3 regions of the Paracoccus sp. PARArs4 genome follow, and region 3 is predicted to be linked to each of the others. Evidence: riboswitches for the same ligand, from Rfam matches in the RefSeq annotation. Region 3 holds a riboswitch; each other region holds the start of a gene.
The links. A riboswitch is a leader RNA that binds a small molecule or an ion and turns the genes downstream of it on or off. The one in region 3 is predicted to bind cobalamin.
Positions count from the first base shown of each region.

Region 1: linked by a shared signal. The riboswitch ahead of QMZ16_RS12120 (DUF1636 domain-containing protein) and the one ahead of QMZ16_RS14020 (ABC transporter substrate-binding protein) in region 3 are both predicted to bind cobalamin.
Region 2: linked by a shared signal. The riboswitch ahead of QMZ16_RS12060 (energy-coupling factor ABC transporter permease) and the one ahead of QMZ16_RS14020 (ABC transporter substrate-binding protein) in region 3 are both predicted to bind cobalamin.

Region 1 covers NZ_CAMZMW010000014.1:31,411-39,063, forward strand. Annotated here, with positions in the region: gene cobN (cobaltochelatase subunit CobN) at 1-840, opposite strand, end outside; gene cobW (cobalamin biosynthesis protein CobW) at 840-1,883, opposite strand; gene QMZ16_RS12120 (DUF1636 domain-containing protein) at 1,887-2,240, opposite strand; cobalamin riboswitch at 2,335-2,524, opposite strand; gene cobO (cob(I)yrinic acid a,c-diamide adenosyltransferase) at 2,541-3,185, shown strand; gene otsB (trehalose-phosphatase) at 3,299-4,027, shown strand; gene QMZ16_RS12135 (trehalose-6-phosphate synthase) at 4,037-5,410, shown strand; gene QMZ16_RS12140 (type II 3-dehydroquinate dehydratase) at 5,650-6,078, opposite strand; gene QMZ16_RS12145 (asparaginase) at 6,127-7,563, opposite strand; gene QMZ16_RS12150 (histone deacetylase family protein) at 7,591-7,653, opposite strand, start outside.
Region 2 covers NZ_CAMZMW010000014.1:18,702-26,354, reverse strand. Annotated here, with positions in the region: gene cobJ (precorrin-3B C(17)-methyltransferase) at 1-471, shown strand, start outside; gene QMZ16_RS12085 (cobalt-precorrin-6A reductase) at 444-1,175, opposite strand; gene cbiE (precorrin-6y C5,15-methyltransferase (decarboxylating) subunit CbiE) at 1,174-2,337, shown strand; gene QMZ16_RS12075 (cobalamin biosynthesis protein) at 2,334-2,657, shown strand; gene cobM (precorrin-4 C(11)-methyltransferase) at 2,654-3,427, shown strand; gene QMZ16_RS12065 (cobyrinate a,c-diamide synthase) at 3,424-4,749, shown strand; cobalamin riboswitch at 4,768-4,986, shown strand; gene QMZ16_RS12060 (energy-coupling factor ABC transporter permease) at 5,021-5,686, shown strand; gene cobF (precorrin-6A synthase (deacetylating)) at 5,683-6,414, shown strand; gene carB (carbamoyl-phosphate synthase large subunit) at 6,482-7,653, opposite strand, start outside.
Region 3 covers NZ_CAMZMW010000019.1:395-8,619, forward strand. Annotated here, with positions in the region: gene QMZ16_RS13995 (hypothetical protein) at 327-560, opposite strand; gene QMZ16_RS14000 (Crp/Fnr family transcriptional regulator) at 709-1,383, shown strand; partial or broken gene QMZ16_RS14005 (YeeE/YedE thiosulfate transporter family protein) at 1,476-1,919, shown strand; gene QMZ16_RS14010 (YeeE/YedE family protein) at 1,925-2,359, shown strand; gene QMZ16_RS14015 (MBL fold metallo-hydrolase) at 2,356-3,240, shown strand; cobalamin riboswitch at 3,279-3,491, shown strand; gene QMZ16_RS14020 (ABC transporter substrate-binding protein) at 3,601-4,602, shown strand; gene QMZ16_RS14025 (iron ABC transporter permease) at 4,599-5,618, shown strand; gene QMZ16_RS14030 (ABC transporter ATP-binding protein) at 5,615-6,421, shown strand; gene QMZ16_RS14035 (LysE family translocator) at 6,351-6,956, opposite strand; gene QMZ16_RS14040 (Lrp/AsnC family transcriptional regulator) at 7,061-7,507, shown strand; gene QMZ16_RS14045 (SDR family oxidoreductase) at 7,529-8,225, opposite strand, start outside.

The sequences.
Region 1 (7,653 bases), on a different contig from region 3:
GCGGTTGGTGGACAGCGCGATCTGGAAGACGGGGCAGGTCAGCCCGCCGAAGGGCGCGGCGGAGAAGCCCGTGGCGTTGACGATTGCCCGCGGGCGCAGGTCGGCCCCGCGCAGGAAATCGGCAAAGCCCTCGGACTTGAGCGAGGGGGTGAAGACGCCGATTGCCGGGATGCCGCGATCGCGCAGCTTGCGGATCACTGCGTCGATGGCGGCGGTATCGGCGGCGGCCAGCCAGCTGCGATAGAAGGTGACAAGCACGGCCCCCTGCGGCGGGGCCGGAACGACGCCCAGATCGGGGTCGTGGAACCCCATCTGCGGCAGGGCGGTGCGGCCCGCGACGGGTGCCGCGTGCAGACCCGCCGCGATGGCCATCTGCGCCAGCGCCGCCTGCGCGGCCACCGCGCCGCCCTGGTCGCAATGGCGGCGCAGCACGCGCAGCACCGATGCGGGGACGGTGGACATCTCCTCCAGCCGGGGATCGTCGCGCCCGTCGGCGGGCAGGACGGCCAAGGCGATCCCCTTGCGCCGCGCCAGGTCCTGGACGGATGCAAGGCCATAGGGCCAATAGGCCTCGCCGCCGATCAGGCGGATCAGGATGCCCTTGGCCCCCGAGAGCGTCTGGTCGACATAGGTATCGACCGAGACCGGGTGCCGAAGCGCCACGAGGTTGCACAGCCGCAGCGACGGAAGCCCTCCATCCGCCCGGTGCCAGCCCGCCGCGAACGCGCCCAGGTCGCTGTCGGAAAAGGACAGCGCCACCAGGTCGCCCGGCGTCTGGCCGGGGTCATAGGGGGCGTCCGTTTCCTCGAGCCCCACGCGTTCGCGGAAGACCACATGCATCAGGCGGGCACGGCCTGCAGCATCGCGCGGATCGCGGGCGCGTCGATGCGGTCGTGTTCGGCGATCACCACCAGTCGCGAGATGCGGGGCGCGTCGCCCCAGGGGCGGTCGTACTGGTGGCGCACCCGCGCGCCGACGGCCTGCACCAGCAGGCGCATCGGCTTGCCCTGAACGGCGACGTGGCCCTTGACCCGCAGGATGTCATGCGTCCGCGCCAGATCCGCGATGCGGTCCGACAGCGCCTGCGGATCGTCGATCTCGGGCAGGTCGACGACGATGGTGTCGAAATCCTCGTGTTCGTGATCGTCGGCACCGTCATGGTGGCTGGGGCGGGCGTCGATGTCATCCTCGGCCGCCGCGTTCAGGCCCAGGATCAGGCGCGGGTCGATCGCTCCTTCGGTCACGGCCAGCATGGGCAGCTTGCGCGGGGCCTCGGCCTCGATCACGGCGCGGGCGGCGGCCAGGCCGTCCTGGCCCGCAAGGTCCGCCTTGGTCAGCAGGATCACGTCGGCGCAGGCGATCTGGTCCTCGAAGACCTCGGCCAGGGGGGTGTCGTGATCCAGCCCCTCATCGGCCAGGCGCTGCGCCTGCACGGCATCCTCGTCGGGCGCGAAGCGGCCCGCGGCCACGGCCTCGGCATCGGCAAGGGCGATCACCCCGTCCACGGTGATGCGCGAGCGGATCGCGGGCCAGTCGAACGCCTTCAGCAGGGGTTTGGGCAGCGCAAGACCCGAGGTTTCGATCAGGATGTGGTCGGGCTTCTGCGGCAGGGCCATCAGCCGTTCCAGCGTGGGGATGAAGTCGTCGGCCACGGTGCAGCAGATGCAGCCGTTCGACAGCTCCATGATGGCATCGGCGGGGCAGTTGTCGTCGGCGCAGCCCTTCAGGATGTCGCCATCGACGCCCATCGTGCCGAATTCGTTGACCAGAACGGCCAGCCGCTTGCCCTGCGGGTTCTGCATCAGGTGACGGATCAGGGTCGTCTTGCCTGCGCCCAGAAAGCCCGTGATGACGGTGACGGGGGTCTTGGTGAGGTCGGTCATGGATCACTCCTGCGGGGGGATGCGGGCAAGGCTCTGCTTGCGGAAGATGACGGGGCGCTGCCGCCACGGGACCAGCCCGTCCGGCGTCGCGGCATAGGCCGAGGCGCCCTCGCGGATGTCGGCGGCATCCTCGGGGCCCAGGCGGCCATAGACATAGGACCACTTGCCCGGGGCATGCAGCGCGACGGAACAGCCCTGCGAACAGGCCGACAGGCATTCGACGGCGCGCACCTCGACCCCTTCGGGCGGTGCCGTTGACAGGGCGGCGTGCAGGGTCGCGCCGGGGCGGGGCGCATCGGGGTCTGCCGCCGGGTCGGTGCCCCGGCAGGTGGTGCAGACATGCAGAATGGCGCGCATCGCGGGCCCGTCCTTTCGCTGCGGCGGCAGGGCATGGCCAACAGGACGGCCCCCATGGCCGTCGGCTGCCGGTTGCGGAAAACACCCCGTCCGCCCGTGATCGTTCGGCGCTGGCAGGTCTCCCGGCTTGCGGATCAAACGGTCGGCCCACCTTCCCGGCACGGGGCCAGTGGCACGGGCGACCTCTCCGGTCACGGTCGCGGGGGCGGCTGCGTTCGGGCGGTGGCCCTTCGCATTCCCTCTTCGCCCGCCTTGCGGCGGGAACCAGCGCGGGTTTACCAAAGTCCGGACCGCCCCCGAATGTCAACCGAAAGGACCAAGGCCGTGACGGAACAGAGCGACGAAACCGAGGCCCGCCACAGCGCCAAGATGGCCAAGAAGAAGGCCGCCCGCGACCGCATGATGGAGACGAAGACCGGCGAGAAGGGGCTGATCATCGTCCATACCGGCCCCGGCAAGGGCAAGTCCAGCAGCGGTTTCGGCATGATCATGCGCTGCATCGCCCACGAGATGCCTTCGGCCGTGGTGCAGTTCATCAAGGGGGCGTGGGACACGGGCGAGCGCACGCTGCTGACCACGCATTTCGCGGATCTGTGCCAGTTCCACGCCATGGGCGAGGGCTTCACCTGGGAAACCCAGGACCGCGCCCGCGACATCGCCATGGCCGAGGCCGGCTGGCAGAAGGCGCAGGAGCTGATCCGCGACCCCGAGATCCGCATGGTCCTGCTGGACGAGATCAACATCGCCTTCCGCTACGGCTATCTGGACGTGCAGCAGGTGCTGGATTTCCTTGCGGTCGAGAAGCCGCCCATGACCCATGTCGTGCTGACCGGGCGCGGCGCCCCCGAGGCGCTGGTCGAGGCTGCCGACCTGGTGACCGAGATGGGCCAGGTGAAGCATCCGTTCCGGGCCGGGATCAAGGCGCAGGCCGGGGTCGAGTTCTGATCCGCGCGGCCTTTCTTTGACCGCGGTGCCGCAATGCGGCATTGTGGTCACGACAGGGTGAACCCAAGGCCGGGGCTGCGTGTTCATCTTTCGCAAGAAACGAAAGGCCAGACATGACGCCCCCAGTCCTTCCTGCGGATGCCGCCCTGTTCCTCGATTTCGACGGCTGTCTCGTGGATATCGCGCCGCGACCCGATGCGGTGGTGATCACCGACGCGCTGCGGCGCAGGCTCGCGCTGCTGCACGACCGGCAGGGGGGCGCGGTCGCGCTGATCTCGGGGCGGGACGTGGGCGACCTGCGCCGGATGCTGCCCGAGTTCGGTGGCTGGATCGCGGGCAGCCACGGCTCCGAACTGTCCACCGGGCCGGGCCACGTGGAGCCGCTGCACGAACATCCCTTCGACGCGCCCGCGCTGCATGCCCGCACCCGCGAACTTGCGGCCCCCCATCCCGCCATCCTGGTCGAGGAGAAGCCCCACGGCGTCGCCATGCATTACCGCGCGGACCCCGCGCTGCGCGGCTTCGTCGAGGATACGATGGCCGCGCTGGCCTCCGAGCATCCCCACCTGCAGCTGCAACCCGCCAAGATGGCGCTGGAGCTGCGCCCGGGCGGGGTGGGCAAGGATACCGCGATGGCCCGCCTGATGCAGCATCCGCCCTTCGCGGGGCGCATGCCCGTCTTCGCGGGCGACGACACGACCGACGAACCCGCCATGGCCGAGGCCCAGTCGCGCGGCGGTTTCGCCATCAAGATCGGGGACGGCATGACCGCCGCCCGCCACCGTCTTCCCGACCCCTCGGCGCTGGCCGACTGGTTGGACGAAGCATTGCAGAAGAACTGAGAGAACATCATGTCCCGCCTTGTCGTCGTCTCGAATCGTCTTCCCCTTGGTGACAATCCGTCGGGGGGACTCGTGGTGGCGCTGGACGATGCGCTGCGCAGTTCCGGCGGGTTGTGGATCGGCTTTTCCGGCGAACCGGTCGACGATCCGGCCGATGCGCTGATCGACCATCCCGGCGCGGCCTTCGACCGCCTGTCCTTCGACCTGTCCCCCGAGGATCACCACAACTACTACCTGGGCTTCTCGAACTCGGTCCTCTGGCCCATCTGCCACGGGCGGGCGGACCTGTCGCATCTGGATCCGATCTATCTGGACGGATACCGCAAGGTCAGCGCCCGCATCGCGCGGCTGATGGTGCCGCATCTGCGCCCAGATGACCGCATCTGGGTGCAGGATTACCAGCTGTTCGCCCTTGGGGCCGAGCTGCGCAAGCTGGGGGTGCGGAACGCCATCGGGCATTTCCTGCACATCCCCTTCCCGGCGCCCGCCGAATGCGCGACCCTGCCCAACCCGGCCGAGCTGTTCGACTGGATGATGGCCTATGACCTCGTGGGGTTCCAGGCGCGCCGCGACCTGGACAATTTCGCGGCCAGCGGCCACCACATGACCGGGATGGAGCAGACGGACGAGAACCGCTTCGCCCTTGGCGGACGGACCCTGCGCGCCGAGGTGTTCCCCATCGGCATCGACGCGCGATCCTTCGTCGAGGAGGCGCGCGATGCGCCGGATGCCGACCGCGTCCGCTTCCTGACCAATGCCCGGCTGATGATCGGCGTGGACCGGCTGGATTACTCCAAGGGCATCCCGCAGCGTTTCCGCGCATTCCAGCAGCTTCTGGACAAGATCCCGGACCTGCACGAGCAGATCTCGTTCCTGCAGATCGCCCCGCCCACGCGCAGCGGCGTGCAGGCCTATGACGACATCCGCGAGGAGACCGAGCACCTGGCGGGCCGCATCAACGGGCAGTTCGCCACGCTGAACTGGACGCCGATCCGCTTCATCAACCGCCCCTATCCGCGGCAGGTGCTGGCGGGGCTGTACCGGCAGGCGCGCATCGGGCTGGTGACGCCGCTGGCCGACGGGATGAACCTGGTGGCCAAGGAATTCGTCGCGGCCCAGGACCCCGAGGATCCGGGCGTGCTGATCCTGTCGCGCTTTGCCGGCGCGGTCGAGCAGATGCCCGCGGCGCTGGTCATCAACCCCCATGACGCCCACGAGACCGCCGCCGCGATGGCCTCGGCCATGCGGATGTCCAAGGCCGAGCGCAAGTCCCGCCACCAGGAGCTGCTGTCCGTGGTGCTGGAGAAGGACGTCGCCTGGTGGTCGGCGGCCTATCTGAAGGCGCTGGACGAGGAAGCCGCGCAGGACGCGCTGACCGAATAGGCAACGGCCTGCGTTTCTGCCGCCCCGCGCGGCAGATCGCGCCCGCACCCCCGCCGCGATGCGGTGATGCGTGACGGGGCGGGAAAACGGGCGCAACCTTGGGTTACGAGGTCGCGCCACCTCGAGTGTTCAACCCACCGGTTCCGGGCCTCCTGGCCTTCTGGATTGGACCAGCGAAGTAGGCCGCCGGATCTGACGCACCCCTCCTCCCTGCGGACAGACCGGCGGCCGATCGTTCCTCAGCCGATCAGCCGCACCGCATGGGCGACGCCCGCGCCATAGCCGTGGACACCCATCCCCGCGATCACCGCATCCGCGCGATGCGAGACATAGGAATGGTGCCGGAACGCCTCGCGCTTGTGGACCTGGCTGATATGCACCTCGATCACGGGGCCGTCGAAGGCGTTCAGCGCATCCAGCACCGCGACCGAGGTATGGGTCAGCGCGGCGGGGTTGATCACGATGGCCGCGGCCTGCAGGCGGGCCTCGTGGATCCAGTCGATCAGCTGGCCTTCCCAGTTCGTCTGCAGGAACCGTATTTCGTGCGGGCCTGCGGCCTCGCTGCACAGGGCCTCGATATCGGCCAGCGTCTCGTGGCCATAGATTTCGGGCTGGCGCTGGCCCAGCAGGTTCAGGTTCGGACCGTTCAGGACATAAATCTGCGACATCGGGACCTCGTGCGTTTCGTTCATGCCTAGCCTGCGGCGCGGCCGCTGTCAGCAGGGCAGCAGCACATGGCCCGCGGTTTCGCCCGCCGGATCGATCAGCACCAGTCCCCGCGCATCCAGCAGCGCAAGGTGGCCCGCATGCGTCTCGGGGCCGGACCACAGCACCTGCCCGTCATGCCCGACGACCAGCAGCCCGCTCGCCAGCCGCAGCGTGCCGGGACCGGGCGCCTGCCAGGCGACCCGCCCGCCGCGATGCAGTGCGGGGCCGGTCCGGGGGTCGTTCACCAGTTCCGCGTCGCAATCGGCGGCCTGCAGCGCCTGGCCGGGATGCAGCGCGTCCGTCATGCGGTCGGTCGCGCGGCATTCGCCCGCCAGCGCGCGGCGCATGGCCGTGGCCAGCGCATCGCCGCGCAGCCCTTGCGCCTGCAGGACCGTCAGCTTGGCCAGCGCCGAGACGGCGGTGATGTCGCCGCCCATGATCACCCCCGTCGCGGTGATCCAGGTGCCCGCGGCGTAATGCAGCGCACCCACGGCGCCGCCGATGGCGCGGCTGGTCAGCACGACCGGCACCCCCGTCTGCGCGGCGCGCGACAGGGCGCGTTGCAGGCTGCCGTCGCCCTCGGGCAGGTTCCCCTCGCCAAACGCCTCGATGATCAGGCCCGTCGCGCCGCGTTCCAGCGCGTCGTCGATCATGCGGGCAAGGACCGGCGTGCCGGCGGGAATGGCGGGCAGGATGACGACCTGCTGCGCCTCGATCCGGTCGGCGATTTTGTCCAGACGCGCAAGGGTGCGGGCGGGGTCCAGCGCGCGTGCGGGCGTGGCCGGTCCGGGCAGGGCGGTGGCCATGCGCCGGATTCCGATGCCGCCACGGGCCAGCGGTGGCAGATGCGGGCTGTCGAAGGCCGCGAAATCCGTGCTGGAGACCTTGAGCGCGCGATTGCCGCGCAGCAGGCTGCCGTCGAAGAACAGCCCCACCTCGGGGATGCGCAGGGTGGCGGCCCGGATCGCGCCCGCCAGGTTGCCAAGCGCGTCCGACAGCGCGTTCAGCACCACCCCTTCGGCCGAGTCGACGAAGATCGGGACCTGCGATCCGGTCAGGATCACCGGCTTGGACAGCGCCTGCACCGCGATCCCGTCCGCGTCCCATTCGCCCAGCAGCATCGACAGCGCCGCGCCCGAATAATCCATCGTGTCGGTGCCGTGCAGGATCACGAAGCCGTCGTAATCGTCATGCAGCGACAGCAGATGCGCGGCCATCCGGCACCAGTCGCACGGCACGAGGCCCGAACTGTCCAGCGTGCCGTTCCCGCTGCCCGGAAAGCGCAGCGTGTCGTCCACGTGCAGGGTGACACCGGGAATGGTGGCGCGGATCGCCGGTTCGACCAGCCGGCGCATCGCGTCGGCGAAATCGCTCGGGTGCATGGGGGCCAGCGGCTGACCCAGGCTGGTGATCGTTCCGCCGGTATTGATGATGCAGATGCGCATGCGATGCCCCCGTCCTGTCGCGGGCCCTTATACGGGCTGACGGACGCCGATCCAGCCCCGAAGGAAGGATGACAGGTTGCGCGTCAGGTC
Region 2 (7,653 bases), on a different contig from region 3:
ATGGCCGCCGCCCTGTTCGAGGCGCTGGAGGAACGCGGCACCGATCCCGACATTCGCATCCTGCCGGGGATCACCGCCATGCTGGCCGCCGCGGCCCGCGCGGGGGCGCCCCTGGGCCATGATTTCTGCGCGATCAACCTGTCGGACAACCTCAAGCCCTTCGCGCTGATCGAGAAACGCCTGCGCCACGCCGCAAGGGGCGATTTCGCGATGGCCTTCTACAACCCGCGTTCGAAATCGCGCCCCGAGGGGTTCGCCCGCGTGCTGCAGATCCTGCGCGAGGAATGCGAACCCGAGCGCCTGCTGATCTTCGCCCGCGCGGTCTCGACCCCGGACGAGGAACTGCGCATCACCTCGCTGGCCGAGGCCACCCCCGAGATGGCCGACATGCGCACGGTGGTGATCGTCGGCAATTCCGCGACGCGCCGCGTGGGGCGGTGGGTCTATGCGCCCAGATCGGCGGGGGCGTGATGCAGCCAGTCCAGCACCTCTGCCGGATGGGCCGCGTGCGGACGCGGCGGCAGGACGGGGCGGTCGATCATCACGACCTGCACGCCCAAGGCGCGCGCGGCATGCAGCTTGGCCTCGGCCCCCGCGCCGCCGCTGTTCTTGGCCACCAGGTGCGTGGTGCCGTGGCGGCGCATCAGATACAGGTCTCCATCGACGGTAAAGGGGCCGCGGTCGATCACCACCTGTGCGCGGGGCAGCGGCGGGGCGGTTGGCGCATCGACCAGCCGCAGCAGCCAGCGATGCGGCAGATGCGCGAATTCCGACAGGTGCATCCGTCCGATCGCAAGGAAAACCCGCGCCGGATCGCGCGGCAGCACCGCGGCAGCGGCGGCCATGTCGGGCACGTGCAGCCACCCCTCGCCGCGCCATGCCGGACGGACCAGCCGGATCAGCGGCAGGCCCAGCGCATCGCAGGCCGCATGGGCATTGGCGCTGATCCGCGCGGCAAAGGGATGGGTCGCGTCGACCACATGGGTGATGCCCTCGCGGCGCAGGTAATCCGCCAGCCCCTCGGGACCGCCGAAGCCGCCGATGCGCATGGGGATGGGCATGGCCAATGGCTGCGCCGTCCGGCCCGCAAGGCTGTAGATCGCATCCATCCCCGCCAGCGCATCCGCCATGCGGCGGGCCTCGGTCGTGCCGCCCAGAAGAAGGATGCGCGTCATGTCTGAACCCTGGCTGTCGATCATCGGTCTGAACGAGGATGGCCTGCCGGGCCTTGGCGCCGCAAGCCGGAAGGCGCTGGAGGACGCGCGCATCGTCTTCGGCGGGCCGCGTCACCTGGCGCTGGCAGGGGTGGGCGCGCGGGGCCGCGAATGGCCCGTGCCCTTCGATCTGGCCCCGATCCTTGCGCTGCGGGGGGAACGGGTGGCGATGCTGACCTCGGGCGATCCGTTCTGGTTCGGCGCGGGCGGCAGCATCGCGGCGCATCTGGACCCGACGGAATGGCGGGCCTTTCCGGTGGCGGGGGTCTTCTCGCTGGCCGCCGCGCGCATGGGCTGGCGGCTGGAACGTTGCGCGACGCTTGGCCTTCATGCCGCGCCATTCACGCAGCTTCGCCCGCATCTGCATCGCGGCTGCCGCATCATCGCGACCCTGCGGGACGGCAATGCGCCTGCCGCGTTGGCCGAATGGTTGCGCGACATGGGCGCGAATGCGGCGCGGCTGACGGTGCTGGAGCGCCTGGGCGGCCCGCGCGAACGCGTCGGCCCGCTGCGGGACGGCCACGAGGCCCCCGTGGCCGTCGCCATCGACGGCGACTACCTGCCCGCGGGCTTCGGCCTGCCCATGGCGGCGGGGCGGGCGGACGAGTTGTTCGACCATCGCGGCCAGATCACGAAATCGCCCGTCCGCGCGATGACGCTGGCCGCGCTTGCCCCCCGACCGGGGGAGCTGCTGTGGGATATCGGCGGCGGGTCGGGGTCGATCTCGGTCGAATGGGCGTTGGCGGGGGGACGCGCCATCTGCATCGAACCGCGCGAGGATCGGTTGGACCTGATCCGCAGCAACCGCGACCGCTTCGGCGTGGCGCATCGCATCGACGCGCTGCAGGGCACCGCCCCCGATGCCCTGCGCGATCTGCCCGCACCCGACGCGATCTTCGTGGGCGGCGGCGGCAGCGCAGAGCTGTTCGACGCCATCCTTCCCCTGCCTGCCCGCATCGTCGCCAATGCCGTGACGTTGGAGACCGAATCCCTGCTGGCCACGCTGCATGCCCGCCATGGCGGCAGCCTGACCCGCATCGCCCTCAGCGAGGCCGCGCCCCTTGGCGGCATGCGCGGCTGGCAGCCCGCCCGTCCCGTCACCCAATGGAGCCGCCCCGCATGAGGATCGCGGGCATCGGATGCAGGCCGGGCACGCCGCCCGCAGCCATCGCCACCGCGCTGACCCGCGCAGGCGGGGCCGACCTGCTGGCGGGCATCGCGGCACGCGCGCCCGAATTGCGGGCCGCCGCGCAGGCGCTGGCCCTGCCCCTGCGGCTGGTCGATGTCGCGGGCATCGAAACCCCCACGCAATCGCCCCGCATCCTGAACCTTTTCGCCACCGGATCGGTGGCCGAGGCCGCAGCCATTGCCGCAGGGGGCCGCCTTCTGGGGCCGCGCACCGCCTGCGGCCCCGTCACCATCGCCATAGCCGAGGTTCCATGACCGTCCACTTCATCGGCGCCGGACCGGGCGCCGCCGACCTGTTGACCATCCGCGGGCGCGACCTGATCGCCGCCTGCCCCGTCTGCCTCTATGCCGGCAGCCTGATCCCGCCCGCGCTGCTGGATCACTGCCCCGAAGGCGCGCGGATCGTGAATACCGCCCCCCTCAGCCTGGACCAGATCATCGACGAGATCGCATCCGCCCATGCGGCGGGCCATGACGTCGCGCGGCTGCATTCGGGCGATCTGTCGGTCTGGTCGGCGATGGGCGAGCAGCTGCGCCGCCTGCGCGCGCTGGACATTCCCGTGCAGGTGACGCCCGGCGTGCCCAGCTTCGCCGCCGCCGCCGCGGCGCTGCAATCCGAACTGACCCTGCCCGGCCTTGCGCAATCGGTCGTCCTGACCCGCACCCCTGGCCGCGCATCCGCCATGCCCGAGGGCGAGAGCCTGAGCGCCTTCGCCGCCACCGGCGCCACGCTGGCGATCCACCTGTCGATCCATGCGCTGGACCGCGTGGTGGCCGATCTGTCCCCACACTACGGGCCGGATTGCCCGGTGGCGGTCGTCTGGCGCGCAAGCTGGCCCGACCAGCGCGTCATCCGCGCGCCCCTTGCCACCATCGCACAGGCGGCCCAGGGCATCGACCGCACCGCGCTGATCCTTGTCGGCCCCGCACTTGGCGCCGAGGGGTTCCAGGAAAGCCGCCTCTATGCCGCCGATTACGACCGCCGGTACCGCCCGACCGGCCCCAACCCCAGGTTCCCCGAATGACGCCCGGACTGATGATCTCTGCCCCCGCATCGGGCACCGGCAAGACGGTGCTGATGCTGGGCCTTCTGAACGCGCTGCGCCGCCGCGGCATGGATGTGCAGCCTTTCAAGTCGGGACCGGACTATATCGACCCGGGCTTCCACCGCGCGGCCTCGGGGCGGCCGTCCTTCAACCTGGATTCCTGGGCGATGGAGCGGGGGCGTATCCTGACTCATGTCACCGCCCAGCCGGATGCCGACCTAGTGCTGGCCGAGGGGTCGATGGGCCTGTTCGACGGCGTTGCGCATCGGGGCGAATCCGGCATCGGCGCCAGCGCCGAGATCGCGACGCTGACGGGCTGGCCGGTGGTTCTGATCATCGACGTGTCGGGGCAGGCGCAGTCGGCGGCGGCGGTCGCGCGGGGCTTCGCCACGCTGCAGCCCGACCTGCCCTTTGCGGGGGTGGTGCTGAACCGCGTGGCCTCGGCCCGGCATGAAACCCTGATCCGCGAGGGGATGGACCGCGCGGGCATCCGCGTGCTGGGCGCGCTGCCGCGACAGGGCAACATCACCCTGCCCGAACGCCATCTGGGCCTTGTCCAGGCCGAAGAGACCGAGGGCCTTCAGGCGATCCTGGACCATGCGGGCGACTTCATCGGCGCGCATTGCGACCTGGACGCGATGCTGGGTGCGGCGGCGGCCCGCCCCCTGCCGCCCGCCGATCCGCCCACCGCCATGACGCCCCCCGGCGGGCGGATCGCGCTCGCGCGGGACGCCGCGTTCTCCTTCACCTATCCGCATGTGATCGACGCGTGGCGGCGGGCGGGCGCGACGATCCTGCCGTTCTCGCCGCTGGCCGACGAGGGGCCGGACGACGGCGCGGATTGCTGCTGGCTGCCTGGCGGATACCCGGAACTGCACGCCGGACGGCTGGCCGCTGCGGACGGATTCCGGCAGGCCATGCACCGCTTTGCCCGCACGCGGCCCGTGCACGGGGAATGCGGCGGCTACATGGCGCTTGGCGCGGGGCTGGTCGATGCCGAGGGGCAGCGTCACCCGATGCTGGGCCTGCTGGGGCTGGAGACCAGCTACCACAAGCGGCGGATGCACCTGGGATACCGCCGCGCGACACCGCTGGCGCCGCTGCCGGGGCTGGGACGCGCCGCGCTGCGGGGGCACGAGTTCCACTATGCCTCGATCCTGTCCGAACCCGATGCGCCCCTGGCCCATGTCACCGACGCGAATGGCCGCGAGGTCGCGGAAACCGGCAGCCACCGCGCGACGGATGGCGGCGGGCAGGTCAGCGGGACGTTCTTCCACCTGATCGCGCCCGCCGCGACTTGACGGAAGCGTGATCGTCGTGTCTGGCTGAGGACGCATGGTGCCCGGATGACGCGATACGTGTCGGGCTTCATCGGGAATGGGGAAGGGCGGACCAAATCGCGGCGCCCGAAGCCCCAGCCGCCCCCGCGACTGTATGCGGAGAGCGGGCGTCACGCGCGCCACTGGACCCGTCCGGGAAGGCCGACGCCCCGCCACGACCCGCAAGCCAGGAGACCGGCCATGCATCGCAAATGCCACGGCCGTCGGGTGTGACGGCGACAGGAGAACAAAAATGCATATCGAACCGGGCGTCGTGAACGGCGCGAAGATCATCCTCAGCTATGCCACCGCGGCGACCGCGGGCCTCTATGCGCTGCGGCTGGCGGCAAAGGACCACGGCCTGCGCGGGCTGCCCTCGCTTGCGGCGCGGGCGGTGATCGCCACGGCGCTGACCTTCGTCTTCTTTCAGGTCCTGCCGAAATTCCCCGTGGGCGTGTCCGAGGTTCACCTGATCCTGGGTTCAACCCTGTTCCTGCTGCTGGGCGCCGCCCCCGCCGCACTGGGCCTTGCCGCGGGCCTTGCGCTGCAGGGACTGTTCTTCGCCCCGGCGGACCTGCCGCAATACGGCATGAACGTGACCACCCTGCTGGTGCCCCTGTTCCTGCTGCGCGAGATCGCGGGCCGGATCATCGCGCCCGGCACCGCCTATGTCGATCTGCGCTATGGCCAGGCGCTGGCGCTGTCGACGGCCTACCAGGGCGGGATCGTCGCCTGGGTCGCCTTCTGGGCGTTCTGGGGTCAGGGCATGGCCGCGATCGGCGGCGTGATGTCCTTTGGCGCGGCCTACATGCTGGTCATCGCGCTTGAACCGCTGGTCGATCTGGCCGTGCTGGCCGGTGCGAAGTCGCTGCGCGGCCTGCGCGGCAGCCCGCTGGTAACGGGCCGCCTGTTCGCGTGACCGAGCTTTCGCTGATCGGGATCGGGGCCGGAAACCCCGATCACCTGACCTTCCAGGCGGCCCGGGCATTGTCCCGGGCCGATCTGATCCTGATCCCTCTCAAGGGCGAGGAGAAGGCAGATCTTGCCGGCCTGCGCGCGCAGATCGTGGCCGCCCATGCGCCGCAAGGCCGCGTCGTGCGGTTCGACCTGCCGCAGCGGGCATCGGGTGGCGATTACCTGTCCCATGTGAACGACTGGCACAATGCGATCGCGGATGCGTGGCGGGCGCAGATCGACGCGCATCTGCCAGGCGGCGGCACGGTCGCGGTGCTGGTCTGGGGGGACCCGTCGCTCTACGACAGCAGCCTGCGGATCGCGGAACGGCTGGGCCTGCCGGTGCGCGTCGTGCCGGGGATCACCGCGATCCAGGCGCTGTGCGCGGCCCATGCGATACCGCTGAACGATCTTGCCGCCCCCGTCCAGATCACCACCGGACGCCGGTTGCGCGACGAGGGCTGGCCCCCCGGCGCGGACCGCGTCGTCGTCATGCTGGACGGTCATTGCGCCTTTGCCGACCTGCCGCCCCATGGCCTGCACATCTGGTGGGGCGCCTATCTGGGGATGGAGCGCGAGATCATCGCGGAAGGCCAGCTGGCCGAGGCCGCCCCGCGCATCAGGGCGATGCGCGCCGAGGCCCGCGCGCGTCACGGCTGGATCATGGACTGCTATCTTCTGGCGCGGGCCTGAAAGGTCGCGGGCCTGAAAACTAAGGCGGCCCCGAAATCGGGGCCGCCTTTGATCTTCTGCAGAAGGCTCAGGCCTGAAGCGAACGGACGCCGACCTCGCCTTCGCCCCGCGACTTGATCGCCGCCACCGCCGCGATGCTGCCCGCGGCAGTGGTGAAATACGGGATCTTGTCATACAGCGCGACGGCGCGGATCTCGCGGCTGTCGGCGATGGCCTGCGCGCCCTCGGTCGTGTTCAGCACCATCGTGATCTCGCCGTTCTTCAGGCGGTCCACGATGTTCGGGCGACCCTCATAGACCTTGTTGACGCGCTGCGTCTCGACACCGTGGCCCGCCAGGAAGTCCGCCGTCCCCGAGGTCGAGACCAGCGTGAAGCCCATCTGCGTCAGGTCGCGCGCGGCCTGCGCCAGGGCTTCGGTCTTGTCGGAATCCTTGACCGAGACGAAGACGCGACCCTCGTGCGGCAGATGCGTGCCGGCACCCACCTGCGCCTTGAGGAAGGCGCGCGGGAAGTTGCGGTCCCAGCCCATCACCTCGCCGGTGGAACGCATTTCCGGCCCCAGCAGCGTGTCGACGCCCGGGAACCGGGCGAAGGGCAGCACGGCCTCCTTGACCGAGAACCAGGGCGTGATCGGATCGGCCAGGGTCATCGGGTCGGCGAAGGGCAGGTCGTCCTCGGGGCCGACGCCCTCGGGATAGGGCGCGCGGGCGGGGAAGTTCGACATCGGCTCGCCCGCCATCAGGCGCGCGGCGATCGAGGCGATGGCGCTGTCGGTGGCCTTCGCGACGAAGGGCACCGTGCGGCTGGCGCGCGGGTTCACCTCCAGCACGTAGATCTCGTCGCCCTTCAGCGCGAACTGCACGTTCATCAGGCCGACGACCTTCAGCGCGCGCGCCATCTCGACGGTCTGGCGCTTCAGCTCCTCGATGGTGGGGGCGTCCAGCGTGTGCGGCGGCAGCGAGCAGGCGCTGTCGCCCGAATGGACGCCGGCTTCCTCGATATGCTCCATGATGCCCGCGACATGGACGGTCTTGCCGTCCGACAGCGCGTCCACGTCGACCTCGATCGCGCCGGCAAGATAGCTGTCCAGCAGGACCGGGTTCTTGCCCGACACCGTTACCGCCTCGCGGATATAGCGCTTGAGGTGGTCCATGTCGCGCACGATCTCCATCGCGCGGCCGCCAAGGACATAGGACGGGCGGATCACCAGCGGGAAGCCGATGCGGCCCGCGATCTCGA
Region 3 (8,225 bases):
CAGGGCAGGGGGGGTGTCCATCATCCGTCGGCGCGGACGGGCGGGTTGGGAGCGGAGCTGCGCGATCTGCGGGCGCTCTATTCGATGAACAGGGGGGGCGCAGGCGGATCGCGGGTTCCATCCGCCGGTCTCCGAGATGCACGATCTCGACCACGAGAGCCGCGATTATATCGCGTGGGCGGTTCGACTTCATCCTGCACCACGATCTGCAGGCGAGCATGCGCAATGTCTCCGCGGACTTCCTTGGGCATTACCGCCTTCCAACGGACCGCCCGTTGCGTCCATCCCGACCCGTGCAGCCCGTCACGCCCGAAAACAACGCGCGGTCAGTGCAGGCTCAGCAGCACCTCGATGTCGCGTTCGGTCAGGCGCTCCATCAGCTTGCGTTCGTCGCCGTTCAGCGTGGTGCCGTCGGCGACCCGCTGGCGGATCAGCCGGGCGACCAGGCTGGTCGGCTGGTAATACAGCTCGGGGTATTCGCGGCTGAGCGTCCCGACGAGGCGCTGAAGCAGCACCTTCTGCCGTTCGGCGTCGGTCTCGGATTTCTTGTCCTGCAGCATGATGCGCCCCGCTCGTTCAGTGTCACCGCAACAGGTGGGAAGCGTCGGGCGATTTTCCAAGCGACCGATCGTCGCTGGCGGGCGGCGTGACAGGGCGCACAAGCTGGGCCATAACCCGTCGCGGGATCACGGGGCAGCGGGGGCCGGGATGACGCGAACGCCACAAGCGGACTGGACCGACAGCTTTCAGGGTACCCGCGCCCTGCCGCGCGCGGTACGCGACCGCCTGCTGAAGGCCGCGCGCACGCGCCGGTTCCGCAAAGGCACCGAGGTGTTCGGCCCCCACAACATCCCCGACAGCCTGTTCTTCCTGCTGCAGGGCAGCATTCGCGTCGTGCAGACGGCGGGGAACGGGCGGGACATCGTTCTCTATCGCGTGGATGCGGGCGAAAGTTGCGTGCTGACGACCGCCTGCATGCTGGCCGAAGAGGCCTATAACGCCGAAGGCATCGCCGAGACCGACCTGACGGTCATCACCCTGCCCAGGGCCGATTTCGACAGGCTGACCGCCGAGGAGCCCGGCTTTCGCGATTTCGTCTTCGCGGCCTATTCGCGGCGGCTGATCGACCTGCTGCGGGTCGTGAACGACGTGGCCTTCGCGCGCATGGACATGCGCTTGGCCGAGCGTCTGCTGTTGCTGGCGGGCGCGCATGACAGCCTTGCCGCGACCCATTCGCAGCTTGCATCCGAGCTTGGCACCGCCCGGGAGGTGATTTCCCGCCTGCTGCACGATTTCCAGAAGCGCGGCTTTGTCGCGCAGTCGCGGGGACGGATCGACATCGCCGACCGCGCGGCGTTGCGGGCGATGGCGCAGGCCGGGTGATCGGCCAAGCGTGACAATGTCACCGACGCGCCGCACCGCGGGCCTTATCCACGGACCGAGAGCCACCGGCGGATGCCCCGCCCGGCCAAGTCACGAGGATCGCGATGGATACCGTCTTCACCCCCTGGTCGTCCCTTCAGGGTGGGCTGCTGATCGGATTGGCCGCCGTCATGCTGATGGCGGGGCTGGGCCGCGTTCTGGGGGCCACGGGTATCCTGTCGGGTCTGGTCTTCGCGCCGTCGCGCGGGGAAGCCGGTTGGCGGCTGGGGCTGGTGATCGGCATGGTCGCCGCGCCGGAAATTCTCTGGGCGCTTACCGGACGCCTGCCGCGGATCGAGGTTCCGGCCGGTCCCGGCATGATCGTCGCGGGCGGGATCCTCGTGGGGTTCGGCGCCAGCCTCGGGTCCGGCTGCACCTCGGGACACGGGGTCTGCGGGCTGGCGCGGCTGTCGCGCCGCTCGATGGTCGCGGTGCCGGTCTTCATGGCGACGGCGGCGGCGACCGTCTTCGTCATCCGCCACGTGATCGGGGGATAGGGGTCATGCGCTTCGCTCTTGCCGTCGCGACCGGGCTGGTCTTCGGGATCGGCATCGCCCTGTCGGGAATGATGGACCCGGCCAAGGTGCTTAACTTCTTCGACATCGCGGGGGCGTGGGACCCGTCGCTGGCCTTCGTGATGGGGGGCGCGCTGGCCGTCGCGCTGCCGGGATACCGGCTGGCCCTGCGGATGGACGGACCGCTGCTGGCACAGCGCTTCGATCTGCCGACAGCGACCCGCCCGGATGCGCGCCTGATCGGGGGATCCGCCATCTTCGGCATCGGCTGGGGCATCGCGGGCTTCTGCCCCGGGGCTGCGATCCCCGCGCTCGGGACCCTGCGATGGGAGGTTGCCTTGTTCCTGTCGGCTGTCATCATCGGCTTCATGCTGCGCCGCATGTCGTTCCCGGCCCCCCGCCCGAAGGAGATCCCCAGATGACCGCCTTTCCGCTTCGCATGGACATCCACCCCGAGGTTCACGGCTTCTTCGACAAGGACACGAACACGATCAGCTACCTGGTGCGGGACCCGTCATCCGACGCCTGCGCGATCATCGACAGCGTGATGGACATCGACTACTCCGCCGGGCGGATCACCCATGACCACGCGGACGAGCTGATCCGCCAGGTGCGCGACCGCGGGCTGCGGCTGGAATGGATCATCGAAACGCATGTCCATGCCGACCACCTGTCCGCCGCGCCCTATATCCAGGAACGGCTGGGCGGCAGGATCGGCATCGGCGCGCAGATCATGGTCGTTCAGGACACCTTCGGCAAGATCTTCAACGAGGGGACCGAGTTCCAGCGCGACGGCAGCCAGTTCGACCGCCTGTTCGAGGATGGCGACCGCTACATGGTGGGCAACATGCCGGTCTTTGCGATCCATACCCCCGGTCACACCCCCGCCTGCATGGTCCATGTCATGGGCGACGCGGCCTTTGTCGGGGACACGCTGTTCATGCCGGATGGCGGCTCGGCCCGTGCCGATTTTCCCGGCGGCGATGCGGGGGTGCTGTTCGATTCCATCCAGCGCGTCCTGACGCTGCCGGACGAGATGCGCCTGTTCATGTGCCACGATTACGGCCCGAACGGCCGCGACATCCAGTGGCAGACCACCGTGGCCGAGGAAAAGGCCCACAACATCCATGTCGGCAATGGCCGCACCCGCGAGGAATTCGTCCGCTTCCGGACCGAACGCGACGCGACGCTGGCGATGCCGCGGCTGATCATCCCCTCGCTTCAGGTGAACATGCGCGGGGGCGAGGTTCCGACCGACAGGGATGGCCGTCCCATGCTGAAGGTGCCGGTCAACGGACTGTAGGTCGCGGTCCTGGCCGATTGACTTGGCCCCCGGCAGCGGTCATGCATCGCTGCGATGGTTCCCGCGCGGCCAAGGTTCCGGGCGGGTGAAAAGGGAACGCGGTGAGGTGTAACCAGAAGGTGCCGATTCCGCGACTGCCCCCGCAACTGTAAGCGGTAGCCGACCCCATATGCCACTGGCGCCCGCGCCGGGAAGGCGGGCAAGGCCGCGATCCGCAAGTCAGGAGACCTGCCATCGCGACTGCGACCATGCCGGGCGGGGTGCCCCGGAGGGATCACGCTGGCGATGCGCCCGGTCCCGCCGGAACGTCGTCCTGCGCCTTCCTTTGCCCCGTCCTTCACAACGATGAAGGACGACAAGATGAAGAAGCTTGCGATCGCGATCTGCGCGACTGGATTTCCGCTGGCGGCGCTTGCCGCGCCGACCGAATACCCCCTGACCATCGAGAATTGCGGCCATCGCGTGACGATCCCGGAACGCCCGGCGAATGTCGTCTCGATCGGCCAGTCCACGACCGAGATCCTCTATGCCCTGGGGCAGCAGGACCGCATGGCCGGCACGGCGCTGTGGTTCAACGGCGTGCTGCCGGATTACGCCCGGATCGACGCCGGGGTGGAGCGCATCAGCGACAACACCCCCAGCTTCGAGGCCGTGGTGAACAAGCGCCCCGGCTTCGTGCCCACGATGTTCGAATGGATGATCGGCGAACAGGGCGCGGTCGGCACCCGCGAACAGTTCGAAGATCTGGGCATCCCGACCTATGTCATGCCGACCGATTGCAGCGGCAAGGACAATCTTGTCGGCGCCGACGGCACGCGCCTTGCGCCCTTCGACATCGGCACGCTGTGGGACAGCATCACGCAGATCGCCACGGTGATGGATGCGCAGGCGGCGGGCGATGCGCTGGTCGCCGACCTGCAATCGCGCGAACGCGCGGTCGTGGCGCAGGCGCGGGCGCTGGATCTGCCCGACGCCTCGGCGGCGGTCTGGTTCTCCTCGTCCGAGATGGAGGCCGATCCCTACATGGCAGGGGGCATGGGCATCCCGGCCTGGATGCTGTACCGGCTGGGCCTGCGCAACGTCGTCTCATCCGACGAGGAATGGCCGACGGTGGGGTGGGAGACCATCGCCCGCGCCGATCCCTCGGTCCTGTTCATCGCGCGGATGGATCGCCGCCGCTTCCCGGCCGACGACGTGCAGGCCAAGCTGGAGTTCCTGCGCAGCGATCCCGTGACCAGCCGCATGCAGGCGGTCCGCGATGACCGCATCGTCATCATCGACGCCGAGGCCATGCATGGCAGCATCCGCATGCTGGACGGGCTGGAGGCCATGGCCGAGGGGATGGGCAGGCTGGCCGAATGACGCTTCGGACGCTGCCCCTGATCCTTGGCCTGATCGTGGTCGCGCCCCTGCTGGGCGCGGCCCTGGGCGAGACGCCGATCCCGCCCGCGACGGTGTGGAAAGCGCTGGCGAACCAGCTGTGGGACGCGGGCCACGCGGTCGATCCCATCGACCAGGGCATCGTCTGGGCCTATCGCCTGCCGCGCGCGCTGGTCGCGGGGGCCTGCGGGGCGGGGCTGGCGATCTCGGGGCTGGTGCTGCAGACGCTGCTGCGCAATGCGCTGGCCGATCCCTATCTGCTGGGCATCTCGGCGGGGGCGTCGACGGGTGCGGTGCTGGTCGCGGTGGCGGGCCTCGGGGCGGGGATGCTGCCCATGTCGGCGGGGGCGCTGATCGGTGCGCTGACGGCCTTCGCGCTGGTCGTGGGCCTTGCACGGCTGTCTGGCGGCGGACCGGGCGCTCGGGGTGCCGCGCAGATCGTGCTGGCGGGGATTGCGGGCTCGCAGCTGTTCAACGCGCTGACCAGCTTCGTGATCGCGCGGTCGGCCAATGCAGAACAAGCGCGCGGGATCATGTTCTGGCTGATGGGCAACCTGTCCGGCACCCGGTGGGAGGATGTCGGCAGCACGCTGACCGCTGCCATCGTCGCGCTGGCCGTCACGCTGTGGCACGTGCGCGCGCTGGACGCCTTCGCCTTCGGCAGCGATGCGGCGGCGGGGCTGGGCGTGCCCGTGCGCCGCGTGCAGGCGGTCCTGATTCTTGCGACGGCGGGGGCGACGGCGATGATGGTCTCGGTCACCGGGGCCATCGGCTTCGTGGGGCTGGTCGTGCCCCATGCGGCGCGGTTCCTCGTGGGCAGCCGGCATGGCAGGCTGGTTCCGGCGACCGCGCTTGCCGGAATGGTCTTCCTGATCGCCGCGGACGTGATCGCGCGCGTGCTGGTGCCGGGTCAGACCCTGCCCATCGGCGTGGTGACCGCGCTGGTCGGCGCGCCTGCCTTTGCCGTCATCCTGATCCGGGCAAGGGGGTCCGCATGACGCTGGAGGCCAGATCGCTGTCGTATCGCGGGATCCTGCGCGACGTGGACCTGCGGCTGTCGGGCCCCGAGGTTCTGGGCCTGATCGGGCCGAACGGCTCGGGGAAATCGACGCTGATGCGGCTGATGTCGGGCCTGATCCGGGCGGATCGCGGGGCGGTGACGCTGGACGGGCACCCCATCTGCAGTCTGCGCCGTCGCGACGTGGCGCGGCGCATGGCGATGGTCGCCCAATCCGCCGAGACCGCCGACCGCATCACCGTCCGCGATGCGGTCTCGCTTGGGCGCACGCCCTGGCTGGACGCGCTGCGGCGCTGGTCCGATGCGGACGCGGCGCATGTCGCCCGCGCGCTGGAACGCGCGGATCTGACCCATCTTGCGGATCGCGACTGGTCCACCCTGTCGGGCGGCGAAAGACAGCGCGCCCATATCGCCCGCGCCCTTGCGCAGGACCCCGCGATCCTGCTGCTGGACGAGCCGACGAACCATCTGGATATCGGCCATCAACTGGCGATCCTGGATCTGGTGCACGCCCTGCGCATCCCCACCATGATCGCGCTGCACGACCTGAACCAGGCGATGCGCTGCGACCGGCTGGCGGTCATGTCCGCCGGTCGGCTGGTCGCGGTCGGGCCGCCCGAACAGGTGCTGACCGCGGACCTGCTGGCCGATGTCTTCGGCGTTCGCGCCACCGTGCTGACCGATCCCGACGACGGCAGCCGGCTGATGCGGTTCAAGCCCCTGCGCCAAGCCCCAGCACCGGCCACAGCGAGGCGACCAGCAGCGCCGCCATCGTCACGTTGAAGACCCGCAGCCGCACCGGGTTCGACAGCCAGCGCCGGACCACCGTCCCCAGCCACGCCCAGACCGAGATCGCCGGAAAGGACACCAGCGCAAACGCCCCCGCGACCAGCGCCACCGACAGGAACGAACGGTCGGGCGCATAGAGCGTGACGGCCGACAGGCACATCGCCCATGCCTTGGGGTTGACCCACTGGAACGCCGCCGCCTGAAGCGCGGTCATGGGGCGCGCATCGGCGGCGCGGTCCTGGATGGGGGCGGCGGTCGCGACCTTGGCCGCAAGCCACAGAAGATAGCCGACCGACAGCACCTTCAGCACGGTGTTCAGCACCGGCACCGCCTGGAACAGCGCCATCAGCCCCGCGCCCACCAGAAGCGACATCAACGAGACCCCGCCCACGATCCCGATCATGTGCGGCAGCGTCCGGCGAAAGCCGAAATTCGCGCCCGATGCCATCAGCATCAGGTTGTTCGGCCCCGGCGTGATCGTGGCGGCAAGGGCAAAGCCCAGAAGGGCGGTCAGGACGGTCATGGTCATCGGTCTTGTCTCTGGCTTGGTTCGGCGCAACAATAGCGGTGATCCGGCGCAATGATCCGCCAAATATCGTGCTGAACGCGATAATCGCGCAATGAAAGGCCCCGATGGATCCTCTGGACGTGAAGATATTGCAGGCTTTGCGGCGCGACGGGCGCATCAGCAACGTCGCGCTGGCCGAGCGGGTCGGGCTGTCGCCCTCGGCCTGCCTGCGGCGCGTGCAGGAACTGGAGCGTTCGGGCATCATCCGCGGCTATCGCGTGGTGACCGATCCCGAACGGATGGGGCGGGGGCTGGCCGTCTATGTCATGGTCGGGCTGTCATCGCACAACAAGCGCGCGCAAGAGGGGTTCGAGCACGCAATGGCCGCCGCCCCCGAGGTGGTCGAGTGCCACAACATCGCGGGCTCGTTCGAATACATCTTGCGGGTCGAGACCGCCGATCTTGCGGCCTACAAGCGCTTCCATACCGAGGTTCTGGGCACGCAGTCGCATGTGAACGCGATCAATTCCCACATCGTCATGGACAGCAGCAAGGACGAACGCGCGACCTGACGGGCAGGCCGCGCGGGTGTCTCAGTCGATCAGGCCGACGCTGCGGCGGATCCCCTTGTCCCGAAGCGAGATCTCGTCGCCAAGCCACTGATCGGCCTCGGGGCCGCACATCCACAGCAACGCGCGGGCGGGCCATTCGGGCGGGATATGCACGGACCAGTCGAGCTGGCTGACCGGGTTGATGCCGCTGTCGCGGATCGCGGCCTGCATGTCGGTGGCGACGGTGCCGGGCGACAGGCTGATGGCGCGGATGCCGTCGCCGCGCGCCTCGAGGTCCAGCGCACGGGTCAGCATCAGCGCCCCGGCCTTGCTGGCGCAATAGGCGCTCCAACCTTCCTGCGGGCCATGCGCGGCGCCCGAGCCGATGGTCAGGATCGTGCCGCCCCCCGCCTTGCGCATCACGGGCAGGGCCGCGCGTATGCCGTTGAAGACGCCCTTGATGTTCACGTCGATGGCCTGGCCCCATTCGTCGGGGTCGGCATCGGCTATGCCCGCAATGGGACCGATTAGCCCCGCATTGTTGATCAGCACGTCCAGCCGGCCGAAGCGTTCCAGCAGCGTCGCGACGGCCTGCTGCATCGCCACCGCATCGGCCACGTCGCCTGCCAGCGCCACGCCGCCGATCTCGGACGCCAGGGCCGCGACGGCATCCGTGCTGCGGGCCATGACGCCGACCTTCGCGCCCGCATCCGCGAACAGCCGCGCCGTCGCCGCGCCG